2 regions of the Sphingomonas sp. UYP23 genome follow, and region 2 is predicted to be linked to the other one. Evidence: riboswitches for the same ligand, from Rfam matches in the RefSeq annotation. Region 2 holds a riboswitch; the other holds the start of a gene.

Region 1 (7,596 bases), 1.2 Mb from region 2:
AGCGCGCCGCGCTGATAGATTTCCGGGTCGGCCGAGAAGAACAGCGCGCCGACGAGCAGCAGGATGCAATTGAGCATGAGCTCGCCGCCGTCACTCAGCAGCCCGCCAATATCGCGCGCGACGCGCGACCCGGCGAACGCCGCCTTGACCGCCTCGACGATCTTGGCGCCGACCGGGGATTGCGACATCCAGCGCGACAGCTGGTCGAGCAGATGGGGAAGCTGCGTGACGAGCTCGTTGATCTGCTGCGCGAATTGCACGCCGAACAGCCAGCCGAGAAAGCCGATCACCGCCAGCACCGTGGTCACCGCGAGCGGCATCGTCGCGCGCTGCGGGACGACGCGGCCGTACAGCTCGGCGATCGCGCGGATCGCGACCGCGCCGAGCATCGAGCCGAATGCGAGGATCAGCAGATTGCCCGCGCGCCACACCACCGCAGTGAGCGCGACGATGAGGATCACGATCAGGACGCGACGGATGAAGCGGGCATCGTCGGCATCGGGGGCGAGGCGCTTCACGTTTCGGTGACGCAGGGATTGCGGACTTTTTCCGTCAGAAAATGCATCAACGCCTCGACGCGTGCCGGGCGCAGCGCGCTAGGCGGTGTCATCAGGTGCAGCGCGATCGGCGGGCCGTGCCAGTCGGCGAGCACGACTTCGAGCGTTCCAGCAGCAATGTCCGGGCCGACGATGAAATCGGGCAGCAATCCGATGCCGAGCCCGGCCCGTAGCGCCGGGAGCAGCGCATCGCCGCTGTTCGATGAAAGCGGGCCACTCGGCCGCACCGCCGCCTCGGCGCCGTCGGGGCCGAAGAAGCGCCATGGTCCGGTGACGTTGGTGTAGCCGAAACAGGCATGTTCGCCGAGTTGGGCCGGGTGGGTCGGCCGGCCGTGTCGCGCAAAATACGCGGGAGACCCGACGACATGGATGGCGATCGGTCCAAGTCGGCGCGCGCGCAGCGAACTGTCGGGCAGATCGGCGATGCGCAGCGCGATATCGAACCCCTCGGCGACGATGTCGACCTTGGCGTCGGACAGGATCAGCTCGATCTCGATGCCGGGATGAAGGTGCAGAAACTCTGCCACGAGCGGGGCGACGATGGCGAGGCCCAGCGTCATTGGCGCGCTAAGCCGGACCAGCCCGGTCGGCGTCGTCGCGGCATCGTGCGCGGCCTCCTCGGCGGCAACGGCTTCGGCCAGAATGCGCGCGGCGTGCTCGGCGAGGCCCTTGCCGGTCTCGGTCAGCGTCAGCCGGCGTGAGGTGCGATGGAACAGCGATTGCCCGAGATGTGCCTCGAGCCGCGTCACGGCTTTCGACACCGTCGCCTTCGATACGCCGATCGAATCGGCGGCGCCGCTGAACGAGCGATGTTCGACAACACTGGCGAAGATCGCCCAGGCTTCGAGATCGGGAAGACGCATTCGGTGGCAAGCTCCAAACAATGCGTTCTCTTATATGTCGAAACGATCGGTTTCCAGTGTTTCCATTTACCGCGCAATCCAAATGCCTATCTTGGTTTCAACGCAATTCCTTCGGGAGACCAACGATGATCGAGAAACGTTCGTTCGAAAGCCTCGGCCATGCCGAGCATGGCTGGCTCAATGCGCGCCACCATTTTTCCTTCGCCAATTACTACGAACCCGCCCGCATGGGCTGGGGCGCGATCCGCGTGTGGAATGACGACGAGATCGCCGCGAACAGCGGCTTTCCACCGCATCCGCACCGCGACATGGAAATCGTCACCTATGTCCGCAAGGGCGCGATCACGCACAAGGATTCGATGGGCAATGAAGGCCGCACCGGGGCGGGCGACGTCCAGGTGATGAGCGCCGGGACCGGCGTGCGCCATGCCGAGTACAATCTCGAATCGGAGCAGACGACGATCTTCCAGATCTGGATCGAGCCGAGCCGCAAGGGCGGATCGCCGAGCTGGGGCGCCAAGCCTTTCCCGAAGGACGATCGCTCAGGGCAGTTCGTGACGCTCGCGAGTGGCTTTGCCGAGGATACCGACGCACTGCCGATCCGTGCCGAGGCGCGCGTGCTGGCCGCGCTGGTGCGCGCTGGCGAGACGATAACGCATGAGGTTGGTCCCGGGCGGCATGCCTATCTGGTGCCGGCGACAGGATCGGTCGAGATTGACGGCCAGACCTTCAAGGCGCGCGATGGCGCCGCGATGGATGGCGGCCAGACCGTCACGATCACCGCGCTCGAAGACGCCGAACTGGTGCTGGTCGACAGTCAGTAATGTGAGCAATCCCCCTCCCGCTTGCGGGAGGGGTTAGGGGAGGGGCGTGCCGCAGGCACTAACCTCGCCCATTCAGACTTCCCTCCCCCAGCCCCTCCCGCAAGCGGGAGGGGCGCCAAGAAGAAGGATTTTTCCATGACCAAAGTTCTCGTGCTCTATTACTCGTCCTACGGCCATATCGAGCAGATGGCCGATGCCGTCGCCGAAGGCGCGCGCGCCGGTGGTGCCGAGGTCGACATCCGCCGCGTCGCCGAAACCGCGCCGCAAGCGGTGATCGAGGCCGCACATTTCAAGACCGATACCGCGCATGCCGTGATCGAGAGCCCCGATGCGCTTGCCGACTATGACGCGATCATCGTCGGCGCACCGACGCGCTTCGGACGGATGCCAAGCCAGATGGCGTCGTTCTGGGACACGACCGGTGGCCTGTGGTTCGGCGGCAAGCTGATTGGCAAGGTCGGCGGCGCCTTCACCTCGACCGCGAGCCAGCATGGCGGGCAGGAGACGACGCTCTTCTCGATCATCACCAACCTGATGCATCACGGCATGACGATCGTCGGCCTCGATTACGGCTTCAAGGGCATGACCGGCGTCCAGGAAGTGCTCGGCGGATCGCCGTATGGCGCGACGACGATCGCCGATGGTGACGGCAGCCGGCAGCCGCATGCCGAAGAGCTCGCCGCGGCGCGCTATCAGGGCAAGCGGATCGCCGAGACCGCCGCCAAGCTCACAGCCTGAACAACCTGCGCCTCCGTCGCTCGACCGGAGCGATGATCGGCGGAGGCAGCAGTTGCGGCAGTACGACCGGCGGCGGCACCGAGGGTGGCTTGAGCCAGATGTCCGACACGTCGGTCACCCGCGGGCTTGCCGGATAGGTCGCGCGCGCGCGGGCTACCGCCAGGCGAGCTCGCGCCGCACCCATCACGTTGACGTTGGCGCCGACCCAGCGCCAGTGCCACGGCTCCCACGTTACGCCCTGCGCATTGCCCATCGGAAACGACAGTTCGAAGCCGAACTCGGGCGCATGGCTGATCAACCAGCGCCCGGCCGCGGTCGTCGCCATGCACGTGTCGACATCGGCGCAGCCCGCCGACGGGCGAATTCCGAAATCGATCGCATAGCCCGTCGCGTGCTCGCTGAAACCCGGCGGCCCAACCGAGCGCGCGCGCATTGCCGGGTCGCCGCACCGGCCGGGACGGCCATTGTGGCAGAACACCGCGCGCTGATGCGCGATCGAGCGGAAGCAGGAAATACCGCGCAGCGTCGCGCCGACGCCGGGCGTCAGCGTGGCGGCGGTCAGCATGCGCGCGAGATCTGGCGCGGCGTCGCGGTGAACCATGCACGGCTGACCGAGCGCGAACCCGGGGGGCGCTGCGACCAATTCGGTCCGCGCGGTTTCGGGATACGGCAAGTGGCCAAGCATGCGCCCATCGGCCATCGCTGCGGGCAAGTCGCCGGCATAGACGCCGGGCGGAAGACTCGTCGGGGCCGGCGGGGAATTCGCGGTCTGTGCGAGCGTTGGCGGCGCAGCCCACAGCGCCAGCGCGATCCCCATCGCCCAAGTTCCGGTCCGTCGCACGGCGCGCCTCTGGCATGTCGGCGCTTGCGGTGGCAAGGGGGGGACATGCTAGCCAATCATGTTCTTTTTCTCGACGGCGAGGCGCTCGTCATCGACAAGCCCGCCGGTCTTCCGGTCGACCGTCCGCGCGATGGGTCGCTCAGCCTCGAAAACCATCTCGACGGGCTGACCTTCGCCTTCAAGCGCTGGCCGGTGCCGGTGCATCGGCTCGATCGCGATACGTCGGGCTGCCTCTTGCTGTCGCGCAATCCCAAGGCGCACGCCAGGCTGCAACAGGCCTTCGAGCAGGGGCTGGTGCGCAAGCGCTATCTTGCGGTCCTCGAGGGCGTGGTCGAGGGCGAAAGCGGGCTGATCGACCTGGCGCTCGCCAAGGTCAGCACGGCCGAGACGGGCTGGCGGATGGTCGGCGATCCGCTCGGCGCCAAGGGCAGCAAGGCGTCGCGCACCGCATGGCGCGTGCTGTCGATCAAGGACGGGCGCAGCTTCGTCGAGTTCATTCCCGAGACGGGCCGCACGCACCAGATCCGCGTCCATGCTGCCGAAGCGCTCGGCGCGGCGGTGGTCGGCGATCCGATCTATGGGAACGGCACCAAGGCGGCTGGCAGCGCGACGCTGCTCCATGCAGCGGAACTGACCGTGCCGCGCGCTGGCAAGGAACCGATCATTGCCAAGGCGCCGCTGCCCGAGCGCTTCATCGCGGCGGGGTTCACCGAGGCCGACGCGGCGGCGCAGGAATAGCGCTTTCCTCGCGTGACCTGACCGACTAAGCCCCGCGCTCCCCGGGGGGCCGCTGATGCGCGGCTGAGAGGTGGGCTGCAGCCCACGACCCGCTGAACCTGATCCGGTTGATACCGGCGTAGGGAGGGCTGGCGGCAGACTCCGTTATCCCTCCGTGTAGGAGTGACGACGGATGACGCGCAGGCTTTCCAGAATCGACGGTGGCTGTGTCGCGCGCGGGGCGCTCGCGCTCGCCATGCTGTCGGCCGCATTGGCCGCAGTGCCGGCGCTTGCCGAGGACAAGGACCAGCCTGGCGATATCGTCGTCACCGGCCATCCCGATCCCGAAGGGCTGCTGCCCGACCAGCACGCGCCGAAAGCGCAAAGCGCGATCTCGGCCGATTTCATCACCAAGCAGGCGCCGACGCTCAACGCGTTCCAGCTGGTCGGCCTGTTGCCCGGCGCCAACGTCTCGTCGAGCGACCCGTACGGCCTTTCGACCAGCTCGAGCCTGACGCTGCGCGGGCTCGGTCAGGACGAGATCGGGGTGCTGCTTGAGGGCGCGCCGCAGAACGACATCGGTTATTACTACGCCTATCCCGCGCAATTCGCCGATGCCGAGAACCTTAAGCAGATCACGCTCGCGCAAGGCGCGGTCGATATCGACTCGCCGACCGTCGGCGGGGCGGGGGGGCTGTTGTCGCTGACGCTCGACGATCCCAAGGCGAACCCGCAGGCGCTGGTCAATCTCTCGCTCGGGTCGTACGCCGCGCGGCGTGCCTTCGTGCGGGTCGATACCGGCACGATCGGACAGACCGGGCTCAAGGCGTTCCTGTCCTATTCGAACATCCGCGCCGACAATTGGCGCGGGGCGGGGTTTGATACGCGCCAGCATGTCGACGCCAAGCTCCTCAACGAATGGGGCAACGGCAACCGCGCGAGCCTTGCCGTGTCGTTCAACGACGCCAATTCCTCGACCTATCCCAGCCCGACGCTCGCCGACTGGAAGGCCGCGGGGCGCGGGTTCAATTACGATCGCGACTACAGCGCGGGAAACACCAATTACTGGCGGCTGTACCGCGCGCCGTTCCGCAACGTCTATGTCGCGGCGCCGCTCCATCTGGCGCTCAATGACCGGCTGACGCTCGACACGACGAGCTATCTCCAGTTCGGCTACGGCAATTCGCCCTATGGCACTGCGCTTGCCACCACCGGCAATTATCTCGGCACCGAGGCGCTGGGGCCGGTCGCGCTGCCCGGCGCGGTCGATGGCGAGGCGACCGTGCTCGGCAATTACACCGGCGAGCAGTTTCGCGGCGGCACCGTTGCCAAGCTCACGCTGGCCGCCGGGGCGCATCGGATCACCGCTGGCCTGTGGTTCGATTACGGCAAGGACCGCGTGCTGCAGACCTACGGCGCGGTGCGCGCGGATGGGCGTCCGGTCGACCCGTGGGGCTATCAGGAGAATGCGATCCGCACCGCCGATGGTCGCTTGCTCGCTTATGAGGATCAGCGCACCGTCACGGTAACCAAGGGCTTCTTCCTCGCCGACAGCATTACGCTGACGCCGCGGCTGAGCGTCGACGTCGGGTTTAAGGGCGTCGACCTGCTGCGCAACGGGCGCAACTATCTGCCCGGTCCGCAATCCGCGGTGCGTCGCGACAGCTTCGCGGCGCTCCCGCGCGCAGCGGTCCATTATCGGCTCGACGACCGGCAACAATTGTTCGCTAACATCACAACCAACTTCCGCGGGCCCAATGAGTTCACGCTCTACAACAGCTATGATGGCGGCGAGCTCAGCACGCAGGGAACCAACGCGCTCAAGACCGAATATTCGGTCTCGCAGGAGCTCGGCTATCGCTATATCGACCCAAGCCTGTCGGCGTCGGTGACCGCCTTCCATTACCATTTCCGCAATCGGCAGCTCGGCACGCTGGTCGATGTCGGCGGCGCGCAGGTCAATTCGACGCTCAATGCGGGCAGTCAGACCTCCTACGGCGTCGATGGCGAGATCGATTACCGCCCCGCCGCCGGCGTGAGCCTTTATGTCTCGGGCGAATATCTGCGCGCGCGGCTCGACAATGACCTGCAGGTCGGCGCGGATTTCCTGCCGACGCGTGGCAAGCATGCGGTGTCGAGCCCCACCTTCCAGGCAGGGCTCGGCGGGACCTATGACGACGGCCTCTTCTTCGGCAGCAGCGCGCTGAAATATGTCGCGCGGCAGTACGCCACCTTCGTCAATGACGAGAGCATTCCCGGCTATGCGACGCTCGATCTGTCGGTCGGCGTGCATCTGGCGGCGTGGCTCGACGGCAAGCGCACCGACCTGCGGCTCAATGCGATCAACGTGACCAATCCGCGCGTGCTGTCGGGCGTCGCGGCGGTCACCCCCAACGCGCAGGACACGATCGGGCGCGGCGCGAGCGTCATCGCCGGGGCGGCGCCGGCCTATTATGTCGGGAGCGGCGCGGCGCTGATCGCGACGCTGTCGCGCGTGTTCTGAGCGCATGGCCGCAAGCGCTCCGCATCTCGTGCACGGCATGGGCACCACGCTCGAGCCGCCGACCTGGCCCGCCATCACGCAGGCCGAAGCCGCGGCGGCACTCGCGCGTTTCCCTGCGGCCGGGCAGCTAGAGGCGCTCGAATGGCATTCTCCGCGGCCGTTCTCGGCGGCGGCGCGGGTGCGCACGACACGCGGCGTGTTCGTGCTCAAGCGACACCACCCGGCGGTGCGGACGCCTGCGGGGCTTACGGAGGAGCATGCCTTCATCGCGCATCTCGCGGCGGGCGGGGTGCCGGTGTCCGAGATCCTGCTGACCGACGAGGGGACAAGCGCGATAGCGGTCGGGGATTGGACCTATGAGCTCCATCGCCAGGGCGCGGGGCTCGACCTGTACCGCGAACGGCTTTCCTGGACGCCGTTTTTCTCCGTCTCGCACGCGCATGCGGCAGGCGCGTCGCTTGCCCGGCTGCACGCGGCCTCGCGCGGTTTCGCGGCGCCGGCGCGCGCGGTGCAGCCCTTGGTCGCGAGCTTCTCCATTCTTCCCAGCAACGAC
Region 2 (7,596 bases):
AGTCTTTTTGCATGGGGTGCGAAGTGTGCGTCTTCCGCAACGTGCTGGATTCTGCCAAAAGGACGGTCGGCGCTGGCGGATGTCGCCGCGGCGCAGCAGGTCTGGGACGGGGTGTTTCACGTGGAACACAGTGTAACCGATCCCGACTCACTGATCGTTCTCGCATCAAGGGTCACACGCCGATGAACGTGATTGCCGTCGCGAACCAGAAGGGCGGGGTCGGAAAAACGACGACCGCGATCAACCTCGGCACCGCACTCGCCGCGACCGGGCTGCGCGTGCTTCTCCTCGATCTGGATCCACAAGGGAATTGCTCGACCGGGCTTGGCATCGCTCGGGCGGACCGGCATCATTCGACCTACGATATCCTGCTCGGCGAAACGTCGATCGAAGTCGCTGCGATTCCGACCTGCGTCCCGAAACTCGACATCGTCCCGGCGACAGTCGATCTGTCGGGCGCTGAGATCGAATTGGTGGAATATGAGGAGCGGACGCATCGCCTGTCGCGCGCCCTCGCACGGTCCGATCATCGCTGGGATGTCGTGCTGATCGATTGCCCGCCTTCGCTCGGTCTGCTTACCCTCAATGCGATGGTTGCGTCGAACTCGCTGCTCGTGCCGCTGCAGTGCGAATTCTTCGCGCTTGAGGGGCTTAGCCAGCTGCTCAGCACCGTCGAGCGGATCCGCGAGCGGTTCAACCCGGCGCTGTCGATCATGGGGGTCGCGCTGACGATGCACGACCGGCGCAACCGGCTCACCGATCAGGTCTCGAACGACGTGCGTGCCGTGCTCGGCCGGGTGGTCTTCGACACCGTCATCCCGCGCAACGTCCGCCTGTCCGAAGCGCCAAGCCATGGCCTGCCGGCCCTGATTTACGATTATCGCTGCCCTGGCTCCGAAGCGTATATCGCCCTCGCTCGCGAGCTGATCGCACGCCTGCCCGCTCTCGATACCCCGCAACCGGCAAGGGCCGCATGACCGACTCGACGATTCCTCCAGTCTCGCGCCCTAAGCCCCGGTCGGGCTTGGGCCGTGGTCTCAATGCCCTGATGGGGGACCTCGCGCGCGAAGAGCCCGTTGGCGAGGGCAAGGAGAATGCCTCTCCCGGCGTGCGTTCCCTCCCGGTCGGATCGCTGACCCCGCACCCGGGCCAGCCGCGCCGCCATTTCGACGAAGCGGCGCTCGAGGAGCTGGCGCAGTCGATTGCGCTGCGCGGAGTGCTCCAACCGATCGTCGTCCGGCCGCACGGGACCGGCTATCAGATCGTCGCCGGCGAGCGCCGCTGGCGTGCGGCGCAGCGTGCGCGGCTCCACGAAGTGCCCGTCATCGTGCGCGCGTTCGATGATACCGAGACGCTCGAAGTCGCGTTGGTGGAGAATATCCAGCGGCAGGATCTCAACGCGATCGAAGAGGCCGAGGCCTATCATCGGCTGATCGAGGATTTCGGCCATACCCAGGAGGCGCTTGGTAAGCTGGTCAACAAATCGCGCAGTCACATCGCCAATCTGCTGCGTCTGCTCGAATTACCCACCCCAGTTCAGGAACGAGTCGTCAATGGTGCGCTGACGATGGGGCATGCCAGGGCGCTGATCGGTGCGCCGGACGTCGAGACGCTCGCGGATCAAGTTGTCGCACGCGGGCTTTCGGTACGCGATACCGAGCGCATGGCGCGAGCCGCCAAGCCGGCGCCGCGGGGCCAGCGCGACACCGAGGGTCGTGATCCCGATCTCGCAGCGCTCGAGCATCAGCTGGCCGACCTGCTAGGCCTGTCGGTGCGTGTGGCGCATAGCGCCAAGGGCGGTACGCTGACACTATCCTATTCGACGCTCGATCAGCTCGACATGGTCTGTCAGCGGCTGACCGGCGAACGAATCTAGCGAGGGGGCAACCGGCGGACGCGTTTGGCCTCCGCCGGTTCGCGGATTATTCCGCCGCGGGCAGATAGAGCTCGCTGCCCTGCGCCTTGAACGCAGCGCTCATCTCGGCCATCCCCGCCTCTGCCTGCGCACCACGCGCGAATGCCGCACGCTCGGCATCGGCCGCGTCGACCGGCGGCGTCGCCGCCAGAAAGCTTGCCGCGGACTGGTTCTGCTTGGCGGCGAAATCGCGCACTTCCTGCGTGATCTTCATCGAGCAGAATTTAGGACCGCACATCGAACAGAAATGCGCGGTCTTCGCGCCTTCGGCGGGCAGCGTTTCGTCGTGATAGAGCTCGGCCGTGTCGGGATCGAGCGACAGGTTGAACTGATCGCGCCAGCGGAATTCGAAGCGCGCGCGGCTGACCGCATCGTCACGCATCTTGGCGGCGGGATGACCCTTGGCGAGATCGGCAGCGTGCGCGGCGAGCTTGTAGGTCACCACGCCGACCTTGACGTCGTCCCGGTCTGGCAGCCCGAGATGCTCCTTCGGCGTGACGTAACAGAGCATCGCGGTGCCGTACCAACCGATCATCGCAGCACCGATACCGCTGGTGATATGGTCGTAGCCCGGTGCGATATCGGTGGTGAGCGGCCCCAAGGTGTAGAACGGCGCCTCTCCGCACACTTCGAGCTGCTTCTCCATATTTTCCTTGATCTTGTGCATCGGCACATGGCCGGGGCCTTCGATCATCACCTGGACGTCGCTTTTCCAGGCGCGGTGGGTGAGTTCGCCGAGCGTATAAAGCTCGCTGAACTGCGCTTCGTCGTTCGCATCGGCGATCGAGCCGGGGCGCAGACCGTCGCCGAGCGAGTATGCGATGTCATACGCCTTCATGATCTCGGTAATCTCGTCGAAGCGCTCGTAGAGGAAGCTCTCCTTGTGATGCGCGAGGCACCATTTCGCCATGATCGACCCGCCGCGCGAGACGACGCCGGTGACGCGTTTGGCGGTCATCGGGATGTAAGCGAGACGCACGCCGGCATGGATCGTGAAGTAATCGACGCCCTGCTCGGCCTGTTCGATGAGGGTATCGCGGAAGATGTCCCAGGTCAGATCCTCGGCAACGCCCCCGACCTTTTCGAGCGCCTGGTAGATCGGCACGGTGCCGATCGGAACGGGCGAATTGCGCAGGATCCATTCGCGCGTGTCGTGGATGTTGCGGCCCGTGGACAGGTCCATCACCGTGTCGGCACCCCAGCGGATCGACCAGACCATCTTGTCGACTTCGGCCGCGACGTTGCTCGCAACGGCGGAGTTGCCGATATTGGCGTTGATCTTGACCAGGAAGTTGCGGCCGATCGCCATCGGTTCGGATTCGGGATGGTTGATGTTGTTGGGGATGATCGCCCTGCCCCGTGCGATCTCGTCGCGGACGAATTCGGGGGTGACGTAATCGGGCATCGACGCGCCGAAGTCCTGGCCGTCGCGGATCAGCGCTTCCTTTGCCGCCGCGCGCCCGAGATTTTCGCGGATCGCAACATATTCCATCTCCGGCGTAATGATGCCGCGCCGCGCATAGTGCATCTGGCTGACATTAGCGCCTGCGCGTGCCCTTAGCGGACGCTTCACGACGTTTGGATATTGCGGCACCCCCGCCGAACGGTCCGGCCCGGTCAAGCCGTTGTCTTCCGGGCGAATTTCCCGCGCGGCGTAGTCCTCGACATCGCCGCGGGCGAGGATCCAGTCGCGCCGCAGCGTCGGCAAGCCGAGATTGATGTCGATCCGCGCCTTGGGGTCGGTATAGGGTCCCGACGTGTCGTAGACGCGCAGCGGCGGCTCACCACAGGACGGCTCGAGCACGATTTCGCGCATGGCGACACCCGGACCAGGAATCGCCGCCGATGGAACGTGGATCTTGCGCGAGCCCCGGATCGGGCCGGTGGTCACACCGATTTCAGTGCGTGCGAGAAGGTCGGCCATGCTCTTCGCTCCAATATCGCACGGAGCAAAGACGGTTTCCCGATGGACACCGCTCCCTCCCTACGCCCGTATTAACGGGATCAGGTTGATGCGGGTCGGGGGCTCGTGCCCCCCTCTCAGCCGCCGATCAGCAGCCCCCCGGGGAATGGCGTCAGTCTAGGCGCTCGCGCGCCGCGTGCAACTAGTTTGCTGCGCTGGTGCGGATGTTGCCGTTGAGGCCGTTGGGGAAGAAGCCCCCGCCGACCACGGCATTCTTGTTAAGATAGACGACATTGAGCACCTGGCCCGCGGTGCGGCCGTAGACGAGCCCGTTGGCATCGACGGGTACGAGGTTCGAGGTGACCGAATCCCCGGTAATGCCCTGATCGATGTCGCTCGTGCCATCGAGGCTGTCGCGCGCGTTGCTGATCAGGCCGGCATTGACGCGCAGGCTCGGGGTGGCGAGGCCCTTCGAATAGAGCACGGTGCGAATCAGGCCGGCATGATACGCCTCGGTCGCAAGGATGCCCGCAGCGGCATCGAGCAACAGCGTCGTGTTGATCGTTTGCGCAGCGCCCTTGTAAGCAGTCACGCCGACATCTTCGAAGATGAACGCGCCGAGCAGGAAATTCTCGTCGCTGGCATACGGGTCAAACGTGCCGTTGACGCTATCGACGACACCGTTGGTGGTCGCGATCCCCGCCGCGCGCGCAGCCGCCGAGAAAGCACCGTTGGCGCCCCCATCGATGTTGATCGAAGGCATGGCGACCGTCGCAGCGCCAAGCGCCGAGCGCAGAAAGGCGACGTGCGCGACTTCATCCGCGGCGATCTCGATCGCATATTGCTGGACGATCGGATCCGTGAAGCTGACCTTGCGGCCGCCCGTCACGGTGCCCTGGACGGTCTGGTTGCCATCGCCCTTCGCGATCAACACGTTGGGCAGGCCGGCGCCGGTGACGGCGTAGCTGTAGAATTGCGCTTCGAGATACTCGAGGTTGAGCGCGAAATTGAGCGTGTCCTGGTCCTGCAGCGTGCTGGTCGAGCTTGGGCTCGGAGTCGGCGTGCTGGTATCGGTCGCTGACGAATCAGTGCCGCTCGACGAGCCGCCGCAAGCCGACAACAGCGAAGCGCCGCCGACGGCGAGGGAGGCCACGCCCGCGCTGCGCAGGAAATTACGGCGTTCGGCGCGGCGGCGTTCGCCGGCGTCGAGAACCTGCAAGAGGATGTCGCTATCGATCACTGGGGGAACTCCCGTTCGGGCAAGCTTGAAGATGTGGACGGATCAGTTCGCGGCGCTGGTCACGATCGAGCCATTGAGCCCGTTCGGGAAGAAGCCGCCCTTCGCCACCGCCAGGCTATTGAGATAGACGATGTTGAGGACGTTGGCGGTGCTGCGGCCATAGGCGATGCCATCGAGCCCGGTCGGCACGATGTTCGATGCCGTCAGACCATTGAGCGCTGCGAGCTGGCTGTTCGCCACCACTGCCGAGGCGATGCCCTGATCGTCGTCCGACGTACCGTCGAGCTTGTCGCGCACGTCCGAGATCGCGCCGGCCGCGGTGCGCAGCGACGGCGTCGCCAGGCCCTTGCTGTAGAGCACGGTGCGGATGATCGAGGCGTGATAGGCCTCGGCGGCGAGGATGCCGGCGGCGGCATCGATATAGGTCTTGGTCGTCAGCAGCGACGCCGCGCCCTTATACGCCGTCACGCCGACATCTTCGAACAGGAAGGCGGCGAGCAGGAAGTTCTGGTCATTGGCGTAGGGATCGAAGGTGCCGTTGACATTGTCGACTGCGCCGCTCGCATTCGTCGCGAGACCGGCGGCGCGCGCGGCGACCGTAAAGGCGCTGGTTGCGGTGCTGCCGATGTCGATCGCGGGCTGCGCGACCGCGACGGTGCCGAGCTGGCTGCGCAGGAAAGCGACGTGCTGCGTTTCGTCGCCCGCGATCTCGCGCGCATATTGCGCGACGAGCGGGTCGCTGAAGCTGACCTGGCGACCACCGGTGACCGCCCCTTGCGTCGTCGTGCTGGCGCTTCCGGGGGTCAGCTGGCTGTTGGCCAGGCCCGTACCGAACACGGCGTAGGAATAGAATTGCGCCTCGAGATATTCGAGGTTGAGCGCGAAGTTGAGGATGTCGGTTTCCGCGGTCGCCTGAGCAGACGCGCTGGTGCCGACCGCGACGGCGGCGGCGCCGACCGCGGCAACCGCGCCAGCGCCGAGCGCGGTGCGGAAGAATTCACGGCGTTCGTTCCGACGATCGGTGTGGGCTTCGAGGCGCTCGATCAACTGGTCTTCGGTGTCGTTCATTGGGGCGAACCCTCTTGCTTGAAACGCTAGATTGCGCCGCTGGCGTGGCACCTCGCGCACGACGGCGCAAGGCCAGAATAGGTGACACGTCGGACAATAACGACGGCAGGCGGAAAAGACAAAATCCGCCGTGGGGCGGCCACGGGCGCTCCACGACGGATTCTGAATATCGGCTGAATCGAGAAGGGTTTAGAAGGTGTAAGCGAGACCGACCGCGCCGAGCCACTGGTTGGGCGAGCCCGCGATGCGCACGATCGGGCTGTAAGAGAAATCGCCCAGCGAGCGCGAATAGGTGCCGCCGGCAATGACCTTGACGCCGTGCAGCAGATTGCCGGTCAGCGAATAGGTTGCAAAGCCGCCAAGCGAATAGTTCTTCCAGCCCGAGCGCGCGGCATAGGTCGGCAGGCCGCTGGCCAGGCTCTGCGTCGGGGTGATGCTGAAATAGGTATCGGCATAGCCCTGCCCGACATGCTGTGCGGATGCGAGGATGCCCACCGCGGCCTTGCGGCTGAGCGGCGTCAGATAGGTAAAGCTCGGCTGCCAGATCCCGCTGTTATGCGCGCCGGTCACGCCTTTGCGATAGCTGACCGAGACCGACACCTTGTCGTAGGGGCTGGTGATGACGCCGGTCTTGCCGATCCCGACATAGCCACCGAGTTCGAGCGTAGTGCTGCGCTTGCCCAGCGCGCGGACGCGGACGTCGTCGATGTTCTTGAGGCTCGAGCGATCGAAATTGATCACGCCGACCGGGCCGAACTGCAGATCGATCGATTGGCCCGGGCGGTTCGGGATCAGATCGATACTCGCGCGGTTGCCGATCACCGAGAAGTTGAAGCCCTTGACCGAGCCGATCGCGGCGGGCGCGGGCACGAAGCGGTAATCGTTCGAGCCGTCATAATCGGGCAGATAGGCGCCGGCCACGGCGACCGTCACGGAATCCTTGTTGAAATCGGCGGCGATCTGATCGTTGTCGGCGGGCGCCGGGGGTGTGCTTTGCGCAAAGGCGGGGGCTGCACTCGCCAAAAGCAGTGCAGTGGCGGAAACGAGAAGACGACGATCGATCACGGGGCAGCTCCGAAAGCTAAGGATTTGGGGCCGTAACGCCCGCGCAACGCTTTGGGTCCGTATAGCAACGGTCAAAGCAAATAACGCATTCTGATCTGTTGCCGATCGGCATCACTCGTCAAGGTGAAACGGGCCGCGGCGAAGCGTGGCGGGCCAAAACTCACTGCGGGATTGCGCGAAAAACCAAACCCTTCGCGCGGAATACCGGCAAAGGTGTCGAGCTTGCGATTGTTGTTCTCGTCATGGATCACCGCGACGGCATAATCGCCATGCGCCAGCCCTTCGAAGCTGAGACTGGCGGCGGTCGCAGGGATCGAGCGTGTCACGGCCTGCGCATCGTCGATACAGGCGGGGAAATTGTCGGGATCGGCGGTCAGGCAGATCCGCACCGAACCCTTGTGCGAC

The links. Region 2 has a riboswitch for thiamine pyrophosphate ahead of thiC (phosphomethylpyrimidine synthase ThiC). Riboswitches for the same ligand answer to the same signal wherever they lie in the genome.
Region 1: it holds a riboswitch for thiamine pyrophosphate, as region 2 does, so the genes downstream of both, ACVWYO_RS15740 (TonB-dependent receptor) here and thiC (phosphomethylpyrimidine synthase ThiC) in region 2, are expected to answer to the same signal.

The regions. Positions count from the first base shown of each region.
Region 1 covers NZ_JBSSBX010000001.1:3,182,783-3,190,378, forward strand. Annotated here, with positions in the region: gene ACVWYO_RS15710 (AI-2E family transporter) at 1-518, opposite strand, end outside; gene ACVWYO_RS15715 (LysR substrate-binding domain-containing protein) at 515-1,420, opposite strand; gene ACVWYO_RS15720 (pirin family protein) at 1,546-2,244, shown strand; gene wrbA (NAD(P)H:quinone oxidoreductase) at 2,380-2,982, shown strand; gene ACVWYO_RS15730 (M15 family metallopeptidase) at 2,972-3,823, opposite strand; gene ACVWYO_RS15735 (RluA family pseudouridine synthase) at 3,869-4,561, shown strand; TPP riboswitch at 4,594-4,703, shown strand; gene ACVWYO_RS15740 (TonB-dependent receptor) at 4,734-7,043, shown strand; gene ACVWYO_RS15745 (phosphotransferase enzyme family protein) at 7,048-7,596, shown strand, end outside.
Region 2 covers NZ_JBSSBX010000001.1:1,940,249-1,947,844, reverse strand. Annotated here, with positions in the region: gene ACVWYO_RS09640 (16S rRNA (guanine(527)-N(7))-methyltransferase RsmG) at 1-186, shown strand, start outside; gene ACVWYO_RS09635 (ParA family protein) at 183-977, shown strand; gene ACVWYO_RS09630 (ParB/RepB/Spo0J family partition protein) at 1,049-1,876, shown strand; gene thiC (phosphomethylpyrimidine synthase ThiC) at 1,923-3,839, opposite strand; TPP riboswitch at 3,880-3,990, opposite strand; gene ACVWYO_RS09620 (ferritin-like domain-containing protein) at 4,021-5,058, opposite strand; gene ACVWYO_RS09615 (ferritin-like domain-containing protein) at 5,101-6,126, opposite strand; gene ACVWYO_RS09610 (MipA/OmpV family protein) at 6,316-7,191, opposite strand; gene ACVWYO_RS09605 (DUF2141 domain-containing protein) at 7,263-7,596, opposite strand, start outside.